DNA from 2 places in the Povalibacter sp. genome. Region 1 is predicted to be linked to the other one. Evidence: riboswitches for the same ligand, from Rfam matches in the RefSeq annotation. Region 1 holds a riboswitch; the other holds the start of a gene.
The links. A riboswitch is a leader RNA that binds a small molecule or an ion and turns the genes downstream of it on or off. The one in region 1 is predicted to bind cyclic di-GMP.
Positions count from the first base shown of each region.

Region 2: it holds a riboswitch for cyclic di-GMP, as region 1 does, so the genes downstream of both, V7D81_RS14740 (pilus assembly protein PilM) here and V7D81_RS10530 (M23 family metallopeptidase) in region 1, are expected to answer to the same signal.

Region 1 is NZ_DAINNK010000028.1:6,556-12,387, reverse strand. It holds gene lpxC (UDP-3-O-acyl-N-acetylglucosamine deacetylase) at 1-914, shown strand, start outside; gene V7D81_RS10535 (DciA family protein) at 999-1,283, opposite strand; cyclic di-GMP riboswitch class I at 1,364-1,464, shown strand; gene V7D81_RS10530 (M23 family metallopeptidase) at 1,598-2,515, shown strand; gene secA (preprotein translocase subunit SecA) at 2,840-5,569, shown strand; gene mutT (8-oxo-dGTP diphosphatase MutT) at 5,578-5,832, shown strand, end outside.
Region 2 is NZ_DAINNK010000047.1:8,235-14,066, forward strand. It holds gene V7D81_RS14730 (hypothetical protein) at 68-703, opposite strand; gene V7D81_RS14735 (penicillin-binding protein 1A) at 778-3,252, opposite strand; cyclic di-GMP riboswitch class I at 3,312-3,414, shown strand; gene V7D81_RS14740 (pilus assembly protein PilM) at 3,718-4,779, shown strand; gene V7D81_RS14745 (PilN domain-containing protein) at 4,781-5,362, shown strand; gene V7D81_RS14750 (type 4a pilus biogenesis protein PilO) at 5,362-5,832, shown strand, end outside.

The sequences.
Region 1 (5,832 bases):
AACGCACCATCAAGAACTCCATCCGCGCCACCGGTGTCGGTCTGCATTCCGGCAAGAAGGTGCTGATGGTGGTGAAGCCGGCGCCGCCGGATACCGGCGTGGTGTTCCGTCGTACCGATCTCGACCGGACCATCGACGTGCCCGCGTACGCCGAGAACGTCGGTGAGACCACGCTCGGCACCACTCTTATTAAAGGTGAGTCGCGGGTCTGCACCATCGAACATCTGATGTCCGCCTTCGCCGGCCTGGGCATCGACAATGCCTATGTAGAACTGTCGGCCGAGGAAGTACCGATCATGGACGGCAGCGCCGGACCGTTCGTGTTCCTGCTGCAGTCGGCGGGTGTGGAAGAGCAGTCCGCACCGAAGCGTTTCGCACGCATCCTCAAACCCATCCAGGTGGAAGAGGGCGACAAGTGGGCCCGCTTCACGCCGTACAACGGCTTCAAGGTCAATTTCGAGATCGAATTCAATCATCCGATCTTCAAGAAGCGCGACCAGATCGCGAGCATGGATTTCTCCAGCACCTCCTTCCTGCGCGAGATCAGTCGCGCACGGACGTTCGGCTTCATGCGCGATCTCGAATACATGCGTTCGAAGAATCTCGCGCTCGGCGGCTCGATGGAGAATGCCATCGTGATTGGTGACGCGGGCGTAATGAATGAGGAAGGCCTGCGCTACGAAGACGAGTTCGTGAAGCACAAGATCCTCGATGCGATCGGCGATCTGTACCTGCTCGGCAAGGGCATCCTCGGCGAGTTCAGCGGCTTCAAGTCCGGTCACGCGCTGAACAACCGGTTGCTGCGCAAGCTGATTGCGACGCCGGATGCGTGGGAGGAGGCGACCTTCGAAGGCGATGAGCAGGCGCCCATCTCTTATATGCCGGCGACGGCGGTGTCCGCCGGCGCCCTGTAGGTCAGGCTTCAGCCTGACTTCTTAATTTAAGAGGCCGGCTGAAGCCGGCCCCACAGTAAGAGCAAGACGAAGAAAATCCCCGCCTCACCCCGGCTTCCCCACCTTCACCTGCACTTTCGTGAACTGCGTCTCACCCTGCGCCCGCAGCCGTTCTGCCAGGGTTTCCTGCAGATAGTGGATCCGCGACCCCCAGGCCGCGGAATCCGCCACGATGACCAGCGTCCCCTCGCGGTAACTCGCTGAAACGACGTGGGCTTTCTCGTCGCCATCGAGCGCGGCCCGCACCCGATCCGTCAAATCGAGCGTCTCCCGGGCGCGACGCTCCAGCTGCGCGAGCAGCGGGCCCAACCCAGTCGAAATGGGCTTCATGGGTTCAGACATAAGCTGAAATGTGCAATGTGAGGGCTGACTGCTTGATCTTTGGGTTGCGGATTCTGCATATTCCCGACCGCTGTTAAGGGCAAACCCGCTGAAAGGCGGGGACGCAAAGCCACCGGTCTAAGGGCGCTGCCTTCGAAGGCAGGACGGTCACGATAGCGGGGTTGCCAGGATGTACAACTCGAATCATCGGTTCTACGTCCACACCTCTCTGGATATGCCGTTGGTGCAGCTTTCTCGATGCGGCTGCGCCGGCAGGACGTTTTTGTCGCGCCAGATTTTTTGAGGACGCGAGGCATGATCGAATGAACGTCATCGTCTTTTCCAAACGCCTGGGGCGCGCTCGCCAGATCGAGCTCGGCCGCCCGCTGGCTGCGACGGTGACCATCGGTCTGATCGTGACCATCCTTGCCGGCGTGCTCTTCGCCGGGGTCCAGCTCGGACGCAGCAACGTTTTCGCTCCTACCGCCCAGGTCGCCGACTGGGGCCGCCGGCTCGAAGAGCAGCGCCAGCAGGTCGTCGACGCCAGGCAGGAATTGCAGAACCGTCTCGATGCGCTGGCCGGCCGCGTCGGCCAGATGAATGCCCACGTGATCCGCCTCGATGCGCTGGGCCGCCGCCTGACGGAGATGGCGCACCTCGACAAGGGCGAGTTCGATTTCGACCGCGTGCCCGCCGTCGGCGGACCCGAGGCTCTGGCCGAGAGCGCGCTGGTTGCGGCACCGGACATTTCTTCGATGCTCGATACCCTGAGCCGCCAGATCAAGGATCGCGAGCGCCAGCTCAGCGTACTGGAAAGCCTCATTTCCACCCGCAATCTCAGCCGGCAGATCGTTCCGGGCGGACGCCCCGTCATGCAGGGCTGGATTTCCTCCTACTTCGGCCAGCGCACGGACCCGTTCAACGGCCGCACCGTCTACCACAAGGGCATCGACTTCGCGGGGCCTGCGGGCTCGCAGGTCGTCGCCGTCGCTGCCGGCGTCGTGACCTACTCGAAGGACCGTTTCGGCTACGGCAAGACCGTGGAGATCAACCACGGCAATGGCTACGTGACGCGCTATGCGCACAACCAACGCACGCTGGTGACGCCGGGCGACACGGTGCAGAAGGGCCAGGCCATCGCCCTGATCGGCTCGACAGGCCGTTCCACCGGGCCCCACCTGCATTTCGAAGTACTCAAGAACGGCCGGGCCATCGACCCGATGAGCTTCGTGCGGCAGTAGCTGCAGGCCGGGGCGGCAGTCCCGGATGATGACGGCGTCTTAATTCCAGCACCGACTTCCGACTCTGCCTGTGGGGCCGGCTTCAGCCGGCCTCTGGCTGTAGGTCAGGCTTTAGCCTGACATCCAAAGGCCGGCTGAAGCCGGCCCCACAGCTAGAAAAACAAGGCCCGCCGCCCTCGGCCTTGTTTTCGCACGCCCCGCCCCGAACTCGGCCTGTCGGTCCCAAGGCCGCGCACGTCCATCAAAAAAACCCGACGGCATGGGGTCGCAGGGTGGCGTGTACAATCGCGTCCTTTCTTTTGGCCCACCTCGGAGCTCTCTCTCGTGGCGAATTGGCTCAGCCAACTGTTCGGCAGCCGCAATCAGCGGCTCGTTAATGGATATTCCAGGGCCGTCAGCCGGACCAATGCCCAGGAACCCGCGTTCCAGGCACTGAGCGACGAGGCGCTGCGCGCCAAGACCGAGGAATTCCGCAAGCGCCTCGCCGACGGGGCGACCGTCCACGACATCCTTCCGGAAGCCTTTGCGGCAGTGCGTGAAGCCGCGCGCCGCACGCTCGGCATGCGCCACTTCGACGTGCAGCTCATCGGCGGCATGGCGCTCAACGACGGCAAGATCGCCGAAATGCGCACTGGCGAAGGCAAGACGCTGGTCGCGACCCTGCCGGCCTATCTGAATGCGCTGCCCGCGAAGGGCGTGCACGTGGTCACCGTGAACGAATACCTGGCCTCGCGCGACGCCGAGTGGATGCGCCCGGTCTACGAATTCCTCGGACTCACGGTCGGCGTCATCAGGAGCGGCCAGTCGTCGGAAGAAAAGCGCGCCGCCTATGCGTGCGACATCACCTACGGCACCAACAACGAATTCGGTTTCGACTACCTGCGCGACAACCTCGCGTTCCGTCTCGAAGACCGTACGCAGCGCGGACTCGCCTTTGCCATCGTCGACGAAGTGGACTCGATCCTGATCGACGAGGCGCGCACGCCGCTGATCATTTCCGGCCCCGCCGAAGAAAGCACCGAGCTGTACGTCGCCATCAACAAGCTGGTGCCGCGGCTCAAGCGCCAGGAGTCCGAAGAAGGCGAGGGCGACTACTGGGCGGATGAGAAGTCCCGCCAGGTGCACCTCTCGGATACCGGTCACGAACACGCCGAGGAACTCATCACCGAAGCGGGCCTGCTGAGCCCCGACCAGAGTCTCTACGACGCATCGAACATCCGCCTGATGCATCACCTGAACGCAGCGCTGCGCGCGCACGCGTTGTATCACCGCGATGTCGAGTACATCGTGCGCAACGGCGAAGTCATCATCGTCGACGAATTCACCGGTCGCACCATGCAGGGCCGGCGCTGGTCCGACGGCCTGCACCAGGCCGTCGAAGCGAAGGAAGGCGTGCGGGTTCGCGAAGAGAACCAGACCGTCGCCTCCATCACCTTCCAGAACTACTTCCGCATGTACACGAAGCTGTCGGGCATGACCGGCACCGCGGACACGGAAGCGTTCGAATTCCAGTCGATCTACGGCCTCGAAGTCGTCGTCATCCCGACCCACCGGCCGATGATCCGCAAGGACCATGCCGACTTCGTGTACCTCACCGCGAAGGACAAGTACGACGCCATCATCGAAGACATCCGCGATTGCGTCGCGCGCGGCCAACCGGCGCTGGTCGGCACGACGTCGATCGAAACGTCGGAATACCTCGCCAAGCTGCTGCAGGAACACAAGATCGCGCACGAAGTGCTGAACGCCAAGCAGCACGAGCGCGAGGCCCACATCGTCGCGCAGGCGGGTCGTGCGGGCTCCGTGACGATTGCCACCAACATGGCCGGTCGCGGCACCGACATCGTGCTCGGCGGCAATCCCGAATCGGACCTGCACGGTATCGATCCGAACGATGAAGCCGCGCGTCAGAAGGCACGCGACGAATGGAAGGTGCGTCACGACGCCGTGCTCGCCGCCGGCGGCCTGCACATCATCGGCACCGAACGCCACGAATCGCGGCGCATCGACAACCAGCTGCGCGGCCGTTCGGGCCGTCAGGGCGACGCAGGTTCGAGCCGTTTCTATCTTTCGCTCGAAGACAACCTGATGCGCATCTTCGGCGATCCCGAGCGCACCAAGCGCTGGCTGCAGACGGCCGGCATGAAGGAAGGCGAAGTGATCGAGAGCCGCATGCTCTCGAAACAGATCGAACGCGCACAGCGCAAGGTCGAAGCCCACAACTTCGACGCCCGCAAGAACCTGCTCGAATACGATGACGTCGCCAACGACCAGCGCAAGGTCATCTACCAGCAGCGCACCGAACTCATGGGCGCCGAGGACGTGGCCGATGCCGTCGCCGGCATCCGTCATGAAGTCGTGAACACGGTTTCCGATCGCTTCATGCCGCAGGGCAGCCCGGAAGAAATGTGGAACGTCGAATCGCTGACCGAGACGCTGCAGCGCGACTTCGGCGTGCCGCTCGATGTCAAGGGCTGGCTGGAGCAGGACAAGAATCTCAACGACCAGGATGTGCGCGAACGCATCGTGAAGACGCTTGACGAGGCCTATCAGTCGAAGGTCGACATGTACGGCGTGCCGGTCGTGCGGCACCTGGAAAAGGCCATCATGCTGCAGCAGCTCGACTCGCACTGGCGCGAGCACCTGGCGGCGATGGACTACCTGCGCCAGGGCATTCATCTGCGCAGCTATGCGCAGAAGAATCCGAAGCAGGAATACAAGCGCGAAGCCTTCGAACTGTTCTCGTCGATGCTCGATCGCATCAAGCACGACACCGTGTCGCTGCTGTCGCGCATGCAGCTGCGCACGCAGGCCGAGATCGATGCCGAAGAAGCGGAGCGTCAGGCGCGACTCGAGCGCGCCATGCGCTTCCAGCACGCCGCTCCCGAGCAGATCACCGCGCCGCAGCCGCCCGAGCCGCTGCCGGGGGAAGAACCGGCGCCGGTGTCGCAGTTCGTTCGCGAGACCAAGAAAGTCGGACGCAATGAAATGTGTCCGTGCGGCTCCGGCAAGAAGTACAAGCACTGCCACGGCATGCTCGCGAAGGAAGGATAAGCCAGGGAATGCGTCCTCCTGCCCACGTCCTCGCCGGCGCCATTTTCAACGACGAGGGACAGGTCCTCGTCGCGCAGCGTCCGCCCGGCAAGCACATGGCCGGCGGCTGGGAATTTCCCGGCGGCAAGCGCGAACCCGGCGAGGAACGTCTGCAGGCACTGACCCGCGAGCTGCACGAAGAACTCGGCATCGAAGTCCTCGGTGCCGAGCCGCTGATCTGCTACGACCACCAGTATCCCGACCGCCTCATCACGCTCGATCTG
Region 2 (5,832 bases), on a different contig from region 1:
TCTTGTCCCCGTGCTCCCCGTGTCCCCCGTGGAAAATTCTTCTTCTCTGATCTCCGTGTGAAACCTCTTAGGGCCAGCCCACTCGCTCCTGAGGCTGGTTCGCGAGCAACGCCTGCAACTCCCCGCCATCCGCACGCCGCATGGGCTTGCCATCGACCGGACTCGATGGCGCCTGGCGGATGCCGTCGATCGGAAACACGACGGCATCGATCTCGCGATTGCCCGCCACGAAGCGCACCACGGGATAACTGACGAGCCGATCCGGCTCGTAGCGCAGCCGCCGCTCCGCGATCTCGTGCGGAATGCCCTGCTCCATGAGATACAGCGCCACGCTTTCGGCGCCGTCGGCGAACAGGTGCAGGTTCACTTCCGAGTGCGCCGACGCTGTACCGCTCAATACCGGTCCGACGAGACGCGGCTGAAATTTCTGCAGCAGGCGCATGGCTTGTAGGGCCGTGCGGCGCGCGGATTCGAGTGCCGAGGAATGACGGTCGCCTTCGAACAGGCGGTGATGTGCCGCGAGGGCTGCTTCGATCTCCGTGTTCTTCGGCAGCACGGCGATGTCGGTGGCGCCGAGCCGCTCTGCGGCTTTGCGCTTGGCCAGACGGTAATCGTCGATGCCCTGTTCCGACATGATGCGTGCCGCTTCCTGCGCCAGTGCCATACGCAACTGCTCGGCGCGCGGATTCATTCGTTTGCTCATGTCGCCTCCTGGGCCCGGCGGCAGGAATCTTCTTGTTCGCAGCCGCAGCGGCTGCTCAGCAGCGAGAGTACCTGTCAGAAGATCGGATCGTCACTACTTTGTTCGCTCGCACCGGCACCATTCGACAAACCGTCGCCGCCTTCCGATGCGGCCGGCAGATGGCCTGCCATGAAGGTCTCGAAGATCGCGTCCGGTTCGCCGGGCCGCGCTGCCAGACCCGTATCGGCGGAAACACGCATCGTCACGAGACCCGGCGGTGGCACGCGCCGCTGCTGCGGTACTCCCTGCAACGCCTCGTGCATGAAATAGATCCACATCGGCAGCGCCGTGCGGCTGCCTTCTTCGCCGGGCCCCAGCGATCGTTCCTGATCGAAGCCGACCCACGCGGTCCCCACGAGCGACGGCGTGAAGCCGCAGAACCAGGCATCGCGGCGATCGTTGGTGGTGCCGGTCTTGCCGGCGAGATCGTCGCGCTTCAACTGCATCGCGCGTACGGCCGTGCCGCGGCGGACCACGTCGGCCATCATGTCGACCATCAGGTAGTCGTTCTGCGGCGAGATCGAGACGGGAGCAATCGCCTTCTCCGGCAGGTAACTCAGACTGCCCCAGTTGCGTTCATCGACGGTCGGCGGCGGCGGTGCGCCCTCCGGCACGTTGATGACTTCCGTCGCTGCGTCGGCAGGCTGCTCGACGCATTCGCGACAGACGATCCGCGGTTGCGACTCGAACACCCTGTTGCCATCCGGCCCGATGATGCGATCGATGTAGTACGAGCCGACCCGATAGCCGCCGTTGGCGAAGATCGCGTAGGCGCTCGCCATCTCCAGCGGCGACACCTGCGCCGTGCCGAGCGCGAGCGTCAGGTTGCGCGGCAGGTTCTGCTCCGGAAAGCCAAAGCGCTCGATGTACTGGGTCGTGTAGGCGGGTCCCAGCGCATGCATCACGCGGATCGACACCAGATTGCGCGAACGGACGAGTGCTTCGCGCAGCCGCATGGGGCCGCGGAATTCGCGCGAGTTGTTCTGCGGCCGCCAGACCGTTTCCAGCGACGGATCTTCGATCACCAGCGGCGCGTCGTTCACGACGCTGGCCGGCGTGAAGCCGCGATCCAGCGCGGCTGAATACAGGAAGGGCTTGAACGCCGAACCCGGTTGACGCTTCGCCTGGACGGCGCGATTGAAATTGCTGGCGAAGTAATCGAAACCGCCGACCAGCGCCGTGATCGCGCCGTCCTGCGGATCCATCGCCACGAACGCGCCCTGGGCTTCCGGCACCTGCACCATGCGCCAGTTGCCGGAACGTTCCTGCGCGACGTACACGACATCGCCCACGGAGAGGATGTCCGCGGCGCGCTGCAACGGCGGTCCGACGCTGCCGTCCGCGAGCGGCGCCCGCGCCCAGCTCAGTCCGCTCCAGGGCAGATTGATGCGTCCGTGAACTTTCGACCAGGCGACGGCGCTGCGGTCTTCGACGGCACGAATGAGCGCAGGCTCGAGTCCGCCGCGCAGCGGAAACTCATAGAGCAGTCGCGACCAGTCGGACTCCGATGACTGCGCCGGTACCGTGACCCGGCTAACCGGGCCCCGATAGCCGTGGCGCGAATCGTATTCGACCAGCGCGGCGCGCACGGCACGTACGGCTGCGGATTGCAGGCGACTGTCGAGTGTCGTGATCGCTTCGTAGCCCGCGGTGTAGGCGTCGGTGCCCAGGCGGTTGTAGAGATCGGCGCGCACCATCTCCGCGATGTACGGCGCGTCGACTTCCACGGCGGGTCCGTGCAAGCGCGATTCGACCTGCGAGTTGTCGGCGGCGCGCTGTTCGTCCGCGGTGATGAAGTTCTTCTCGCGCATGCGTCGCAGCACGTAGCTGCGGCGATGCTTGGCGAGTTCGGGATTCGCAACCGGATTGTCGCGCGAGGGCAGGCGGAACGTGCCTGCGATCAACGCCAGCTCCGGCAACGACAGCTGATCGATGGTCTTGCCGAAATACACCTCGGACGCTGCGCCGACGCCGTAGGCGCGCTGGCCGAGAAACATCTTGTTCATGTACAGCGTCAGGATTTCCTGCTTGCTGAACTGCTGTTCGATGCGCAGCGTGAGAAAGATTTCCTGCAATTTGCGGCGATAGCTTTTCTCGGGACTGAGAAAGATGCCGCGCGTGAGCTGCATGGTGATGGTGCTGCCGCCTTCGCCCTTTTCGCCCGACATCAGGTGACGCACGATCGCGCGCGCCAGTCCTGGATAGTCCACGCCGCTGTGCTGGAAGAAGCGATCGTCTTCGGCGGCCAGCACGGCATTGACGAGCTGCTTCGGCAGCGCTTCGAACGAAAGCGGAATGCGCCGCTGTTCGCCGAACTGCGCGATCAGCTTGCCGTCGCGGCTGTAAACGCGCAGCGGCACCTGCAGACGGATGTCGCGAATCGCTGCGACGTCCGGCAAGGCCGGCTCCAGATATTGATAGGCACCACAGAGCCCGAGCGTGAGACCGCCGATGAGCACGACGATCGTTGCCAGGGCGAAACGCAACCAGGCCGGAAGGTAATGTCGCATCACAACAAATGAACCTAAGTCCTTGCTTTAAAAAATGCCGGTATGCAATAGTAGCCGCGAATTTACGTGGGCAAACTCATCGAAAGGTGAGGACGCAAAGCTTCCGGTCTACGGGTGGATCCTCCTGAAGGAGGGGATGTCCAGGACAGCGGGGTCGCCGGCGGAATGATAGGGGCATCGAAAAAACGCTGTCCTGTCGTGACCTGCCGTACGCATGAGGTCACTGGCCGATCCATGCGCACTCCAAGTCATTGATCCGGCAATTGCGTTCTCCCACAGCCCAATAATTGACTTAACAAAGGCTGAGCTGGAGCGACGCGGCACGCCGGTTTCCGAAATCGCCTCGATGGTATTTCGTGAGACTCCTCACATTCAACTTAACAAGCAGCTGTATATATTTGCGCCTCGTATTTAGTGCTGATCTCAGATAATCCCCTAAGTATCTGACGAACAAAGGGAAATAGCGTGCTTTTTTCAGCCAAATCCCGACCGGTGCTGGGACTGGATATCACCACCTCGTCGGTCAAGCTGATCGAGATCAGCATGAGCGGCGGCCAGTATCGGGTGGAATCCTATGCCGCCGAGCCGACGCCGCCGAACTCCATCAATGAGAAAGCCATCGTCGACGCCAATGCCGTCGGCGACGCCATCAAGCGTGCCGTGAAGCGTTCGGGCGCGCGCGCCAAGGACGCAGCCGTCGCCATCAGCGGCGACGCGGCCATCACCAAGGTCATCCAGATGCCTCGCACCCTGAGCGAGAACGAACTGGAAGGCCAGGTGGAAATGCAGGCCGACCAGTACATCCCGTTCCCCATGGAGGAAGTGAGCTTCGACTACGAAGTCATCGGCCCCTCCGAAAAAGATCCCGAAATGCTCGATGTGCTGCTCGTGGCGACCCGCAGCGAAAACGTCGAACAGCGCGTGGCCGCCTGTGCGGCGGCGGGTCTGACGGCCCGCATCGTCGACGTCGAAGCCTTCGCGCTCGAAAATGCCTGCCGGCTGCTGACGCACCAGATGCCCGATGGCGGTCTCGGTCGCGTGCTGGCAGTCGTCGACTTCGGCGCCAGCAGCACCACCTTCAGCGTGCTGCGCGATCTCAAGGTCATCTACACGCGCGACTTCGCCTTCGGCGGCCAGCAGCTCACGGAAGAAGTGATGCGCACCTACGGCCTCAGCATGGAAGAAGCCGGTCGCGCCAAGAAAGAAGGCGGACTGCCCGGCAACTACGAAACCGAAGTGCTCGGTCCGTTCATCGACGACATGTGCCAGCAGGTCAGCCGCTCGCTGCAGTTCTTCCTGGCGTCCGGCGCCGGTCGCGAACAGCCCGAGCAGATCCTGATCTGCGGCGGCTGCGCCAACATCCCGGGCGCCGCCGAAATGATTCAGAGCCGCGTGGGCATCGAAGCCCTGCGCGGCGATCCGCTGGGCCAGATGAAGGTCAGTCAGAAGGCCAAGGCCCAGTCGGTGAAAAAGGATGCGACTGCCTTGCTGACGGCGTGCGGTCTGGCGTTACGGAGTTTCGACTGATATGCCAAGAATCAATCTCGTCCCGTGGCGCGAAGCCGAGCGCAAGCAGAAGCGCCAGGAATTCGGCGTCGGTGCCGTTGGCGCACTCGTGCTGGCCGGCGCCATCGCGTTTGCAGTGAATCTGCAGATGAGTTCAGCGATCGGCGCACAGAACGAACGCAACCAGTATCTGAAGGATGAAACCGCGAAGCTCGACAAGCAGATCGCCGAGATCCTGGAACTGGACCAGGAGAAGCAGCGCCTCGTCGCGCGCATGCAGGTGATCGAGCAGCTCGAGCGCAGTCGCGCCGAGGTCGTGCATCTGTTCGATCAGCTGGTGCGTACGCTGCCGGACGGTATCTATCTCACCTCGATCAAACAAACCGATCGCAAGGTGCAACTCAGAGGTATTGCCCAGTCCAGTTCGCGCGTCTCGAACTACATGCGCAACATCGATGCCTCCGAATGGATGGCCGATCCGTCGCTGGACATTCTCGAAACGAAAGGTGGCACTGCAACAGGTTCGGATTTCACGCTGAACGCGACGCAGGAAAATCCGAATCTGAAGGCGGCCGCGGGCGGAGCCGCACAGGGAGCCCACTGATGAGCAATCTCCTGGAAGATCTTCGCAATCTCGATCCGAACGATGTCGGTCGCTGGCCCGCGGCTTTCCGCTTCGGCGCCATCGGACTGATCTTCGTGATCGGCGCCTGCGCAATGGTGTACTTCCTGGCCTGGAAGCCCAACAAGCCGGATCTCGACGCGGCGCGCGCCGAGGAAATCTCGCTGCTGGAAACCTTCACCACCAAGGCGCGCAAGGCGGCCAATCTCGATGCCTACAAGGCGCAGCTGCAGGAAATCGAACGGTCCTTCGGCGCTATGCTGCGCAAGCTGCCGAACAAGACCGAAGTGCCCAACCTGCTGACCGACATCTCGCAGCAGGGCGCAGGCGCCGGTCTCGACCAGAAGCTGTTCCAGCCGAACGCCCAGGTAAACAAGGATTTCTACGCCGAACTGCCCATCAAGATGCGGCTGACCGGCAGCTTCCATTCGATCGGCGCATTCGTCAGCGGC